Regions from separate parts of the Murimonas intestini genome, predicted to be linked through region 1. Evidence: predicted binding sites of a transcription regulator. Region 1 holds the regulator's gene; each other region holds the start of a gene.
What was found. Region 1 encodes Rex, which represses fermentation and respiration genes when NADH is low (regulators of the CRP and FNR family bind a similar motif). Its sites were predicted from a motif close to ATTGTTAANTANTTAACAAT; they were not measured.
Positions count from the first base shown of each region.

Region 2: a site for Rex is predicted at 1,493-1,512, ahead of NSB28_RS03105 (iron-sulfur cluster assembly scaffold protein). Genes of this name have one in related genera too.
Region 3: a site for Rex is predicted at 1,028-1,047, ahead of gap (type I glyceraldehyde-3-phosphate dehydrogenase). Genes of this name have one in related genera too.

Region 1 covers NZ_JANKBI010000001.1:428,805-433,133, forward strand. Annotated here, with positions in the region: gene NSB28_RS02035 (NAD(P)H-hydrate dehydratase) at 1-1,516, opposite strand, end outside; gene NSB28_RS02040 (redox-sensing transcriptional repressor Rex) at 1,599-2,246, opposite strand; gene NSB28_RS02045 (aspartate kinase) at 2,383-3,702, opposite strand; gene NSB28_RS02050 (ABC-F family ATP-binding cassette domain-containing protein) at 3,881-4,329, shown strand, end outside.
Region 2 covers NZ_JANKBI010000001.1:667,718-672,046, reverse strand. Annotated here, with positions in the region: gene NSB28_RS03115 (ABC transporter ATP-binding protein) at 1-709, shown strand, start outside; gene NSB28_RS03110 (ABC-2 transporter permease) at 706-1,347, shown strand; gene NSB28_RS03105 (iron-sulfur cluster assembly scaffold protein) at 1,562-2,254, shown strand; gene NSB28_RS03100 (GGGtGRT protein) at 2,273-3,283, shown strand; gene NSB28_RS03095 (nucleotidyltransferase family protein) at 3,442-4,038, shown strand; gene NSB28_RS03090 (DUF6718 family protein) at 4,028-4,273, shown strand.
Region 3 covers NZ_JANKBI010000002.1:376,603-380,931, forward strand. Annotated here, with positions in the region: gene mnmA (tRNA 2-thiouridine(34) synthase MnmA) at 1-76, shown strand, start outside; gene NSB28_RS05635 (histidinol-phosphatase HisJ family protein) at 73-876, shown strand; gene gap (type I glyceraldehyde-3-phosphate dehydrogenase) at 1,121-2,134, shown strand; gene NSB28_RS05645 (phosphoglycerate kinase) at 2,311-3,501, shown strand; gene tpiA (triose-phosphate isomerase) at 3,556-4,305, shown strand.

The DNA.
Region 1 (4,329 bases):
ATTTTGCTTGTGAGGCCCTTCCATCTTCTGTATCCCATGACATGACCGCCCCCACTGATTCAGCTATATCGCCTGCAAGCATTCCTCTTGCTCCGCAGCGCCGCCTTGCATCATCCCCGGCGAGTCCGTGCAGGTACACCCCGGCTGTTGCAGCCCTGAAGGGAGGGATTCCCTGAGCCAGCAGCCCCAGTATCAGCCCGCAGAGCACATCACCGGAACCGCCTGCAGCCATGCCGTCATTTCCGCTTGTATTTATGTATATACTCTTTCCATCTGATACTACTGTCCTGGCATCCTTAAGGACACAGACCACATTATTTTTTCTGGCAAAATCATGGCAGTATCCAGGCAGGTCCAGGATCAGCTCCTCCTTCTTGATCCCTGTCAGTCTCGCCATCTCTCCAATATGCGGTGTCAGTATAAGAGGCTGTCTGTGTCCCTCTAGCAGCTCCATGTGGACGCTCAGAAGATTCAGCGCATCCGCATCCAGGACTGCAGGAATATCTCCGGACCTGATGATCGTCTGCAGGATTTCCAGTTTTTCAGAGGATACAGACAAACCCGGCCCCACGGCGCATGCATCTGCCCACTGCAGCGCATCCGCCAGGGCTGCCCCCTCCTCACCCTTCCGGTAGGAGGTCAGCACCGCTTCAGGCAGGAGTGTCTGTAATATCTGACGGTTGCAGTCCTCTGAGTAGATGCGCACAAGACCTGTCCCTGTTTTATACGCTGCCTTGCCGGCAAGACAGGCAGCGCCTGCCATATCCCTGCTGCCTGCAGCTAAAAGCCCCCGTCCGTAAGTCCCCTTATTGGAATATGCCTTCCTTTCCGGGAGAAGCTTTGGTATATCTGACTCTTCCCAGGTAAAAGCCCCGGGAACCTGCCCCATAAATCCCCGGTCATCTATTCCGATGGCGCAAAGCTTCAGCTCTCCGCAGTATTCACTTCCCGGATACAGAATGTGGCCTATTTTTTCAAAAGCAAAGGTGACGGTCTTGGCTGCTTTAACTGCAGTACCCATAACGTGGCCGCTGTCAGCTGATATCCCTGAAGGGATATCCACCGACAGTACAGGAATGCCCGACCGGTTGATATCCCCGATCAATGCCGCGTACCTTCCTTCTATATTTCTGGACAGCCCCACCCCAAAGAGCGCATCTACTATACTAGTATATTCACTTATGTTCAAGTTACTGCCAACATTTACACCATAATTTTCGCAGATTTTCTTCTGTATCTGCGTTTCTTCGGTAAGAGATTCCGGCTTTCCTGCAAAAAGCACATCAACCCTCTTCCCGCTCAGATGGAGAAGCCTGGCAATGGCAAAACCGTCGCCGCCGTTATTGCCGGACCCGCACACTACCAGGACCCGGGACAGATCAAAGCCGCCGCTCACCAGCTCTTCATATACGGCCAGAGCGGCCCGCTCCATCAGTACAAGGGAAGGCATCCCGAATTCATTTATGGTATTTCCGTCGCACCGCTTCATCTCTTCAGAATTCACAAGGTATCTCACCTTATCACCTCCTGCTTCCTTTCTCTAACGCAAATATACGCACCAAGACAGAACCCTGTCCTGATACGTACACCTTCGTTCTCTATTTCTTATTATGGTCGCGTTCATATCTGCTGATGTTATAAGATAACTGCATAAGGCTCTCCGACAGATGCACGTTCTCAACGATCACATCCTCCGGCAGGTGCAGATCCGTATGTGCAAAATTCCAGATAGCCTTGACCCCATTCTCAGCCAGCAGCTCCGCCATCTCTCTGGCATTTGCCTTTGGCAGGGTAAGCGCTGCAATATGTATCTCATTCTCCTGCAGGTATTCGGGCAGCTCATCGATCAGCCGTATCTCAATGCCCCTGACCGTCATGCCATGCAGCCTGGGATTCACATCAAAGAGTTTTTTGATCAGGAATCCGCTCTTCTCAAACTTTACGTAATTTGCCAGGGCCTGCCCCAGATTTCCGGCTCCCACGATAATCATATTATATGTCTTATCAAGACCAAGTATCTTAGCAATTTCCTGATACAAAAATTTTACATTATAGCCGTATCCCTGCTGGCCGAAGCCTCCGAAATTGTTCAGGTCCTGACGTATCTGCGAGGCAGTCACCTGCATCCTCTCACTGAGTTCATTTGAAGAAATCCTCTCCACACCGCTCTCCAGCAGCTCTCCCAAATACCGGTAATATCTCGGCAGCCTTTTAATGACGGCCCTAGAGATTTCCTTCTCTTCCATTTATTATATCACCTCTTTCGCTATACCCATTATATTAGAATGATAATTTAATGTCAAACATTTTAAGCCTGAGGTGACATTTTTATATAACAGTTTAGCCTTCCACTGTTCCGCAAAGCGCTGTTATAATTCAGCATTAAAGCTGTGTAGTCACGAATATATCGTAAATTGCTTTTATTGCTGTCTCAAAATCCTCATTGCGTACACCAATGATAATATTAAGCTCGCTGGAACCCTGGTCTATCATCTTGATATTGATATTTGCATGTGCCAGGGCTGAAAATATCCTGCCTGCAGTCCCTCTTGTAGCCCGCATTCCGCGGCCCACAACCGCAATCAGGGCCAGGTCTGACTCCAGATCAATAGAATCAGGCTGGACAGCTCGGTGGATCCCTGCAAGGACCTTCTGTTCCTTCTCTTCAAATTCAGACTGGTGTACGTAGACAGTCATAGTATCAATGCCTGAAGGCATATGTTCAAAGGAAATACCGTTATCCTCAAAGACTCCCAGAACCTTTCTTCCAAATCCCACTTCTGCATTCATCATATCTTTTTCTATATTAATGGATGCAAAACCCTTCTTGCCGGCAATTCCGGTAATCGTATATTTAGGCTTCCTGCAGGTACTCTCTACGATCAGAGTCCCTTTTTCATCAGGTGCGTTCGTGTTGCGGATATTAATGGGAATGCCTTCTTTCCTGACCGGGAATATGGCGTCCTCATGAAGCACTGTAGCTCCCATGTATGACAGCTCTCTGAGCTCACGGTAAGTGATGGTCTCAATCACCTCGGGATTCTCGATAATATGAGGATCAGTAACAAGGAATCCCGAAACATCTGTCCAGTTCTCATAGAGGTCTGCCCTGATAGCTTTGGCCACGATGGACCCTGTCACATCAGAGCCTCCCCTTGAAAAGGTCTTTATGCAGCCATTTTCCATGGCACCGTAGAATCCCGGCACAACTGCCCTTTCCACGTCCTGCAGCCTCTCTGCAAGCGCTTTATCTGTCTTTACGGCATCAAAATTGCCTTCTTCGTCAAAGAAAATGACCTGCGCGGCATCTACAAATTCATATCCAAGATATGCCGCCATGACAATACCATTTAAATATTCTCCCCGGGAAGCAGCATAGTCCTTGCCTGCCTTTGCCAAAAAAGATTCCTGGATCCTGGCAAACTCATCATCAAGTGACAAGGTCAGATCAAGGCCTTTAATGATCTCTTCATAGCGTTCTTTTATCTTTTCCAGCTTCTGTGCGAATTTTTTGCCGGATACTGCTGTCTCATAACAGTCGTAGAGCATATCTGTCACTTTAATATCATTTGAAAAGCGCTTACCCGGTGCGGAAGGGATCACATACCTTCTTCCTTCGTCTGAACGTATGATATCGCCCACCTTTTTAAACTGTTCAGCGCTTGCCAGTGAGCTTCCGCCAAACTTCACTACTTTTTTCATAAGTTAGTTCCTCCTCTAAATCCTCATATTGCGAATTAAAAATATCTTATCGCACTTTTTTTCAATAGTCCAGAAAAAATTTATGCGGGCCATCCAAAATTTTAATTGAAAAAATCATATTTTTCGTTATAATGAACTCTGAAGCACTATTATAGATAAAGGAACAGGTGAAACACTCATGATTTTAGCATGTCAGAACATCTGTAAGGCTTTTGCCACAGATGAAATATTAAAAAACGCCTCATTTCATATAGAAGACAGGGAAAAAGCAGCCATAGTCGGCATAAACGGAGCCGGAAAATCCACACTGTTAAAAATTATTATGAATAAGCTGCCGGCGGACTCCGGTGAAGTCATTCTCTCAAAAGGAAAGACCATCGGATATCTGGCCCAGCATGAGGCCGTCTCTTCAGGAAATACCATCTACCAGGAGCTGCTGGAGGTCAAAAAGGATATCATAGAAATGGAAAAGAGGCTCCGCTGCATGGAGCACGATATGAAAGAGCTGGAAGGAGAAGCCCTCACATCACTGCTGGAGATCTACAACAGGCTGATGACTGAATTTGAAAGGCAGAATGGCTATGCATATAAGAGTGAGGTCACAGGCGTCTTAAAGGGCCTTGGTTT
Region 2 (4,329 bases), 240 kb from region 1:
TCTGATATATCCGGAGGAAGGAACCATAAAGATATTCGGGAAAGAAAACACTGAAGATTCACTGACGCGTAATCAGGAGATTGGAGTAGTCTTTGATGAGTGCATGTTTCCGGGAGATATGAAGCTGGAGCAGGTGGGAAAGATGCTCTCCTGCATTTACGCAAACTGGGATCAGAGAGCTTTTGATATGTACCAGCAGAAATTCAGACTCCCACTTGATAAGTGCATTAAAGATTTTTCAAGAGGTATGAAGATGAAGACCAGTATTGCAGGGGCGCTTTCCCACAATGCAAAGCTCCTTATCCTGGATGAGGCTACCAGCGGGCTGGACCCCATGGTAAGGGATGAGATACTGGATATATTTCTGGATTTTATTCAGGATGAGGAACACAGTGTACTTGTCTCAACGCATATAATCAGTGATCTGGAAAAAATAGCTGATTATATTACGTTTATCCACGATGGGAAAATTCATTTCTCAGAATCTAAAGATGAACTCATATATAAATATGGTATTGTGCGGTGTAATGAAAAAGAATATAAAAACCTGGAAGATAAGCATATAGCGGGAGTAAAAAGGAACAGCTTCGGGTATGAGGTGCTTGTAGACAATAAACCAGAGCTGGAGAAGCGGGCTCATAGTTTTGTGATCGATAAGGCGGGCATTGAAGATATCATGCTCTTTATGACGAAAGGAGAATTGCAATGAAGGGATTAATTATCAAAGATCTTTACAGTCTAAAGAAATTTACTAAATCAGTTCTTATTACGGCCGGACTGATGCTGCTTTACGGTGTCTTCCTGAAAAATACAAGCTTTGTAAGTTTTATGATCTGCTTCTTTGCTATGAGTATTATCCTTACTGTATTGGGAGATGACGAAGTAAGCCACTGGGATAAGTATGCGCTGTGCATGCCTATCGACAGGCAGCTTATGGTCAGGGAGAAATACTTGATGATCATATTGATACTGATATGTACCGGACTTGTGTCCTGCCTGGTAGGCGGAGGCATGTCAGCCGTTATGAAACTGGACATTGTTTCTTCTCTGCAGATGTCTTACCTGGCATTCGGAATGGTTTCTTTAATTGCAGCTATTGTCACACCGGTCTATTATAAGGTAGGTATACAGAAGGCACGCTACATCATGATTGGCTGCGCATTGGTTCCCACCGTGTTGATTCTCGTGATTGTTAATATGATGGAGAAATCAGGGATCGCCATACAAGAAGATCAGCTGCCCTCGCTTATAATGAATTTCAATATAGCATTGCCGGTGATATTGATTGTCCTTATGTATATTTCCTACCACATATCTTTCGCCATTTATAAAAAGAAGGAATGGTAGAGGATAATAGCATGTAACTGTGAAGGTACTGAACAATTGCATTAACAGAATATGGAACCCAAAACAGCTGCCATAAAAATGGCAGCTGTTTTTAAAAAAAATACTAGACTATTTTGGCGATTTATGAGAGAATGAACTTAAGTATGATGTTAAATATCTAACGATGTTTGGCGTGTACATATACAAAGTCATTTATTTTGAAAGGAGTCTTAAAATGATTTATTCACATGAAGTAGAAAAAATGTGTAAAGTAGCGCAAGGCGTTGCTCATGGCGCTGCTCCGATCCCAGAAGAAGCAAAGTGGGTAAAGGCAAAAGAAATTAAAGACATCTCCGGTTTGACACATGGTGTAGGCTGGTGTGCACCTCAGCAGGGTACCTGTAAATTAACATTAAATGTTAAAGAAGGTGTGATCCAGGAAGCTCTTGTAGAGACGATCGGATGTTCAGGAATGACTCATTCAGCAGCTATGGCTTCAGAAATCCTTCCGGGAAGAACATTACTGGAAGCTTTAAATACAGACCTGGTATGTGATGCTATCAATACAGCCATGAGAGAATTATTCTTACAGATCGTTTACGGAAGAAGCCAGAGTGCATTCTCAGAAGACGGACTTCCAATCGGAGCAGGACTGGAAGACTTAGGAAAAGGCCTTCGTTCTCAGGTTGGTACAATGTACGGAACTCTTGCAAAAGGACCTCGTTACCTGGAAATGACTGATGGTTATGTTACAGGCGTTGCTTTAAATGAAGATGATGAAATCATAGGATATCAGTTCGTTAACTTCGGAAAGATGATGGACTTCATCAAAGCAGGCGATGACGCAAACACAGCATTTGAAAAAGCAAAAGGCCAGTACGGCAGAGTTGCAGATGCAGTGAAAATCATCGATCCAAGACACGAGTAATAGAGGAGGAAAATTAAAATGGCTTTATTCGAATCATATGAAAGAAGAGAAAAACAAATTCTGGCTGTTTTAAAAGAGTATGGAATCAATTCAATTGAAGAGACAGCAGAAATTACAAAAGCAGCAGGGCTTGATGTATATACACAGGTAGAAAAAATCCAGCCGATCTGCTTTGAAAATGCAAAATGGGCATACACAGTAGGCGCAGCGATCGCAATTAAAAAAGGCTGCAAAAGAGCAGCAGACGCAGCAGCAGCAATCGGCGAAGGACTTCAGGCATTCTGTATTCCGGGTTCTGTAGCTGACCAGCGTAAAGTAGGACTGGGACATGGAAACTTAGGCAAGATGCTTCTTGAAGAAGAGACAGAGTGCTTCTGCTTCCTGGCTGGACATGAGTCATTTGCAGCAGCAGAAGGTGCTATCGGTATTGCTGAGAAAGCTAATAAGGTACGCCAGAAACCTCTGCGCGTTATCCTGAACGGTCTTGGAAAAGATGCAGCTCAGATCATTGCACGTATCAATGGATTCACATATGTTGAGACAGAGATGGATTATTACACAGGAGAAGTAAAAGAAGTATTCCGCAAGGCTTACTCTGAAGGACTCCGTGCAAAAGTTAACTGCTATGGCGCTAACGATGTAACAGAAGGCGTTGCGATCATGTGGAAAGAGGGCGTAGACGTTTCTATCACAGGAAACTCCACAAACCCGACACGTTTCCAGCATCCGGTAGCAGGCACATACAAAAAAGAATGTGTTGATAAGAACAAGAAATATTTCTCAGTTGCATCAGGCGGCGGCACAGGCCGTACACTTCATCCGGACAACATGGCAGCAGGTCCGGCTTCCTATGGTATGACAGATACAATGGGACGTATGCACTCAGACGCACAGTTCGCAGGCTCATCCTCAGTTCCGGCTCATGTAGAGATGATGGGACTTATTGGTATGGGTAACAATCCTATGGTTGGAGCTACAGTGGCTGTGGCAGTGGCTGTTGAGGAAGCAGCGAACGCCGGGAAGTTTTAAGAAAATCGTATACTTATAGATAGCTTTATAGACCGCACTAACCTTTGATGGCTGGTGCGGTTTTTAAAACTGTGAGTTTATCCAAGAACTAGAATATCACTAAAATAGTGATATTACGAAAGCATTATGATATACTACCAGTAAAAGGTGGTGAAGGTATGGACTTATTTATTGCAAAAGAAGCTCTTGACATATTGTCTTATAAATCGACATTAGGAAAAAGTCTAAAGCAGATTTCATTGAGGGATACGCCTTTGGAATTAATATTGGAAGATATTGCAAGATATCGTGCAAGCTATATAGATGTATTAGTACAGGGAAATTTGATTGGTTCAAGATTTAAGAGTGATGATTCTATAATGCGTAAGTATGAGAAGACAATTAGAACAGGTGGTGGATTTAAACAGTGTTTTAATGATATACTTGGATTTCGGTTGCGATTTGAAAAATATCCCGAACAGTATCCAGAATATTTTAGAGTTGTTGATTTACGAAAAGGAAAGAAAGTAGATGATGGTTACCATGCAATCCACCTATATTATCAAAGAGACAATTTAGCTTATCCTATTGAGGTACAGTTATGGTGCGAAAAAGATTATTTATTCAATATATGGAGCCATCAATATGTATATAAATATAAAGAGCCGGAAATAGGAAAACGTCTTTATATGGAATATATTGAAAACTTAATAACTAACGAGCAGGAATTTGTTGAGCGTCTAAAATATTGGGAAGGTGGATCAGATGGGAGATAAAAAAATATATATCATAGCTAAAATATTTGATAAACAGGGATGTATAGCATATTTGTGTAAGACGGTAAATGAAGCGCGTTGTCTGCCCGGAACATTGGAGGCTTTGAGAGCTGATGGAGTACAAATTGTGATATTAGATGATCCGGATATCTATTCGGAGTATGCCCCATATTCTTATGTAAATGATATGAAAGAGTTTATTGATAAAGTCAGTAAGATGAATCGAGTTGCATAAACTGGATAAGAGGAATGGAAAGCGGTCAGTAGTGCAGAGCAGTACATCATTTTTAT
Region 3 (4,329 bases), on a different contig from region 1:
CAGGGCTATTACTCCCGGACAGGCTGTTGTCTTCTATGATGGAGATTACGTGCTGGGAGGAGGGACGATCCTGTGATAACAGCTGATTACCATATCCACACCTCACTCTCGGAGGATTCCACAGCCCCGATGGAAGAGATGATCGAGCAGGGGATCCGTGCAGGACTGACTGTCATGTGTTTTACGGAACATATGGACAAGGATTATCCTGGCGGGGGAGCCGGTTACTTTGAAGTAGACACTAAGGCCTACAGGGAAAGATTTCTGGAATGCCGGGCAAAGTATGCGGACAGGATCGAGCTGCTCTTTGGCATTGAGCTGGGGCTTTCTCCTGACCTGGCCCAGTGGCAGAGAGAGTATACAGAGTCCTGGCCCTTTGATTTTGTGATAGGTTCGTCCCACCTTGTGCATGGGGAGGACCCATATTATCCGGAGTTTTATAAAGACGGAGAGGATGAGGGGTACAGGCGGTATTTTGAATCAGTCAGGGAAAACCTGGAGGCTTTTTCAGGTATTGATACATACGGCCATATTGATTATGTGGTCAGGTACGGCCCTGAGAAGAATAAAAATTATACATATGAGAAATACCGCAGCGAAATAGACAGTATCCTGACAGCCCTGATTGATAAAAAGATAGCATTGGAAGTGAATACCGGCGGATATAAATATGGATTAGGTGAACCAAATCCTGCAGCGGAAGTGATAAAGCGCTACAGAGAGTTGGGAGGAAGCCTTATCACGGTGGGGTCTGATGCCCATGAACCGCAGTATCTGGCTTATGAGTTTGAAAGGGCCGGGGAGGTGCTTCGGGCCTGCGGATTCGGGTATTACACACAATTCCGGGGCAGAGTGCCGGTGCAGGTGAGATTTTAGAGTAATTAGTGCTGATTTTCAGCGTTTAAAAGGTACAATAGTTATAAATATGTAAAAGAAGAATAAAATTTGAAATTTTACTTGAATTTTCATGGTAAATTAGGTAGAATATGACGTAGAGTGACAGGCAGTCATCTGCGTGTAACTATGGATTGATTATTCTTTAACAATCTTGTGCAACTCAATAATAGCCTGATGCCAGTCACCAGGTTAAAATATTTTATTTCTAGGAGGAATTAAAATCATGGCAGTAAAAGTAGCAATCAATGGTTTTGGACGTATTGGACGTCTTGCATTCAGACAGATGTTTGGCGCAGAAGGATATGAAGTTGTTGCAATCAACGACTTAACATCTCCGAAAATGTTAGCACACTTATTAAAATATGATTCATCTCAGGGAAAATATGCACTTGCTGATAAAGTTGAAGCTGGTGAAGATTCTATCACTGTTGATGGACAGACAATCAAGATCTACGCTGAACCAGACGCTAACAATTGCCCATGGGGTGAGCTTGGTGTAGACGTAGTTCTGGAGTGCTCAGGATTCTACACATCCAAAGCTAAAGCTCAGGCTCATATCAATGCAGGCGCTCGTAAAGTTGTTATTTCTGCTCCGGCTGGAAATGATCTTCCTACAATCGTTTACAATGTTAACCATGAAGTATTAAAAGCAGAAGACACAATCATCTCTGCAGCTTCCTGTACAACAAACTGCTTAGCTCCTATGGCAAAAGCATTAAACGATTTAGCTCCTATCAAGAGCGGTATCATGTGCACAATCCATGCTTACACAGGCGATCAGATGACTCTGGACGGACCTCAGAGAAAAGGTGATTTAAGAAGATCACGTGCAGCAGCTGTTAATATCGTTCCTAACAGCACAGGCGCAGCTAAAGCTATCGGCCTTGTTATTCCGGAATTAAACGGAAAACTGATCGGTTCTGCTCAGCGTGTACCGACCCCGACAGGATCAACAACAATCTTAACAGCAGTTGTAGAAGGAAGCGTAACAGTTGACCAGATCAACGCAGCTATGAAAGCAGCAGCTAATGAATCCTTCGGATACAACACAGATGAAATCGTATCCAGCGATATCGTTGGTATGAGATTCGGTTCTCTGTTCGATGCTACACAGACAATGGTTCTGCCTCTGGACAACGGAACAACAGAAGTACAGGTAATTTCCTGGTATGACAATGAAAATTCCTATACAAGCCAGATGGTTCGTACAATCAAATACTTCTCTGAATTAGCATAATTTAAATTTCGAACGAACATAGAGTTTAGCAAGATCCAAAAGGGTCCGGTCGCGTTGGGCCGGGCCCTTTTAATGAAGCGCTGCTTTATTAAAAGGGCGTTCCGGGCAGGATGCACAAGCTGGCCGGAGCGGTATCAGTAGATTTGCAACTATTTAAATTTGAGGAGATATATAAGATGCTTAATAAAAAATCAGTTGATGATATCAATGTAAAAGGAAAACGTGTTTTAGTAAGATGTGATTTTAATGTACCGCTGCAGGAAGGCAAGATTACAGATGAGAACCGTCTCGTGGCAGCTCTTCCTACAATCAAGAAATTGCTCGCTGACGGCGGAAGAGTTATCCTCTGCTCTCATCTTGGAAAGCCGAAGGGAGAGCCAAAGCCAGAGCTTTCACTGGCGCCTGTTGCAGCACGCTTAAGCGAACTGCTGGGACAGGAAGTTAAGTTTGCAGCTGATCCGGAAGTAGTAGGACCTAATGCAAAAGCAGCTGTAGAGGCTATGAAGGACGGAGAAGTTATTCTTCTTGAAAATACACGTTACAGAGCAGAAGAGACTAAGAACGGCGAAGCGTTCAGCAAAGAGCTGGCTTCTCTCTGCGATGTATTTGTCAATGACGCATTTGGAACAGCCCACAGGGCACATTGCTCCAATGTAGGCGTTACACAGTATGTGGACACAGCAGTAGTCGGATACCTGATGCAGAAAGAAATCGATTTCCTTGGAAATGCCGTAAATAATCCTGAGAGACCATTTGTGGCTATCCTGGGAGGATCTAAGGTTTCTTCCAAGATCTCCGTGATCAATAACCTGCTTGACAAAGTAGACACTCTGATCATCGGCGGAGGAATGTGCTTTACCTTTGCCAAGGCAGCAGGCATGGAAATCGGTAAATCCTTATGTGAGGATGAATATCTGGAGTACTCTAAAGAGATGGTTGAGAAGGCAAAGGAAAAAGGAGTTAAGCTTTTACTGCCTGTAGATTATCTGGCAGCAAAAGAGTTCTCAAATGATGCACCGTTCCGCGCAGTAGAAGGCAGCCTGGAGGCAGATGAGATGGGACTGGATATCGGACCGAAATCAGCTGCTATGTTCGCAGATGCTGTAAAAGATGCAAAGACTGTAGTATGGAACGGACCTATGGGCTGCTTCGAGATGTCCAATTTCGCAGGCGGCACAGTTGCAGTAGCAAAGGCTTTGGCTGAAATCGATGCTACAACCATCATCGGCGGAGGAGATTCCGCAGCAGCTGTTAACCAGTTAGGTTTTGGCGACAAGATGACACATATCTCAACAGGCGGCGGCGCTTCACTGGAATTCCTTGAAGGAAAAGAGCTTCCGGGCGTGGCAGCAGCAAACGATAAGTAAACCTGGAGCACTTAGCCATTGGCAAGCCGAAAAATAAAATATTAGGAGAATAGTATCATGAGAAAAAAAATTATAGCTGGAAACTGGAAGATGAACATGACTCCGTCTGAGTCAGTTGCATTAGTAAATGAATTAAAGCCGTTAGTAGCAAATGAAGAAGTGGATGTAGTGTTCTGTGTCCCTGCTATTGACATCATTCCTGTTGTGGAGGCTGCAAAAGGCTCTAACATCCAGGTTGGCGCTGAAAATATGTACTACGAAGAAAAAGGCGCTTATACAGGAGAAATCTCTCCGGCAATGCTCACAGATGCAGGCGTAAAGTATGTAGTTCTTGGACATTCTGAGAGAAGAGAATATTTTGCAGAGACAAACGAGACTGTAAATAAGAAAATGCTGAAAGCTTTTGAGCATGGTATCACACCGATCATGTGCTGCGGCGAAACTCTGGAGCAGAGAGAGCAGGGCGTGACAATGGACTTCATCCGCCAGCAGGTTAAGGTAGGATTCATGGGAGTTACAGCTGACCAGGCTAAGACGGCAGTTATCGCTTATGAGCCGATCTGGGCTATCGGAACAGGAAAGACAGCTACAACAGAGCAGGCTCAGGAAGTATGTAAGGGTATCCGCGAGTGTATCGCTGAAGTATATGATGAGGCTACAGCAGAAGCTATCCGTATCCAGTATGGCGGATCTGTAAATGCTGCTACAGCTCCGGAACTGTTTGCACAGCCTGATATCGACGGCGGCCTTGTAGGCGGAGCTTCTCTGAAACCAGATTTCGGAAAGATCGTAAATTATAAATAATTGATAGTGATTGGGCTGTGAACC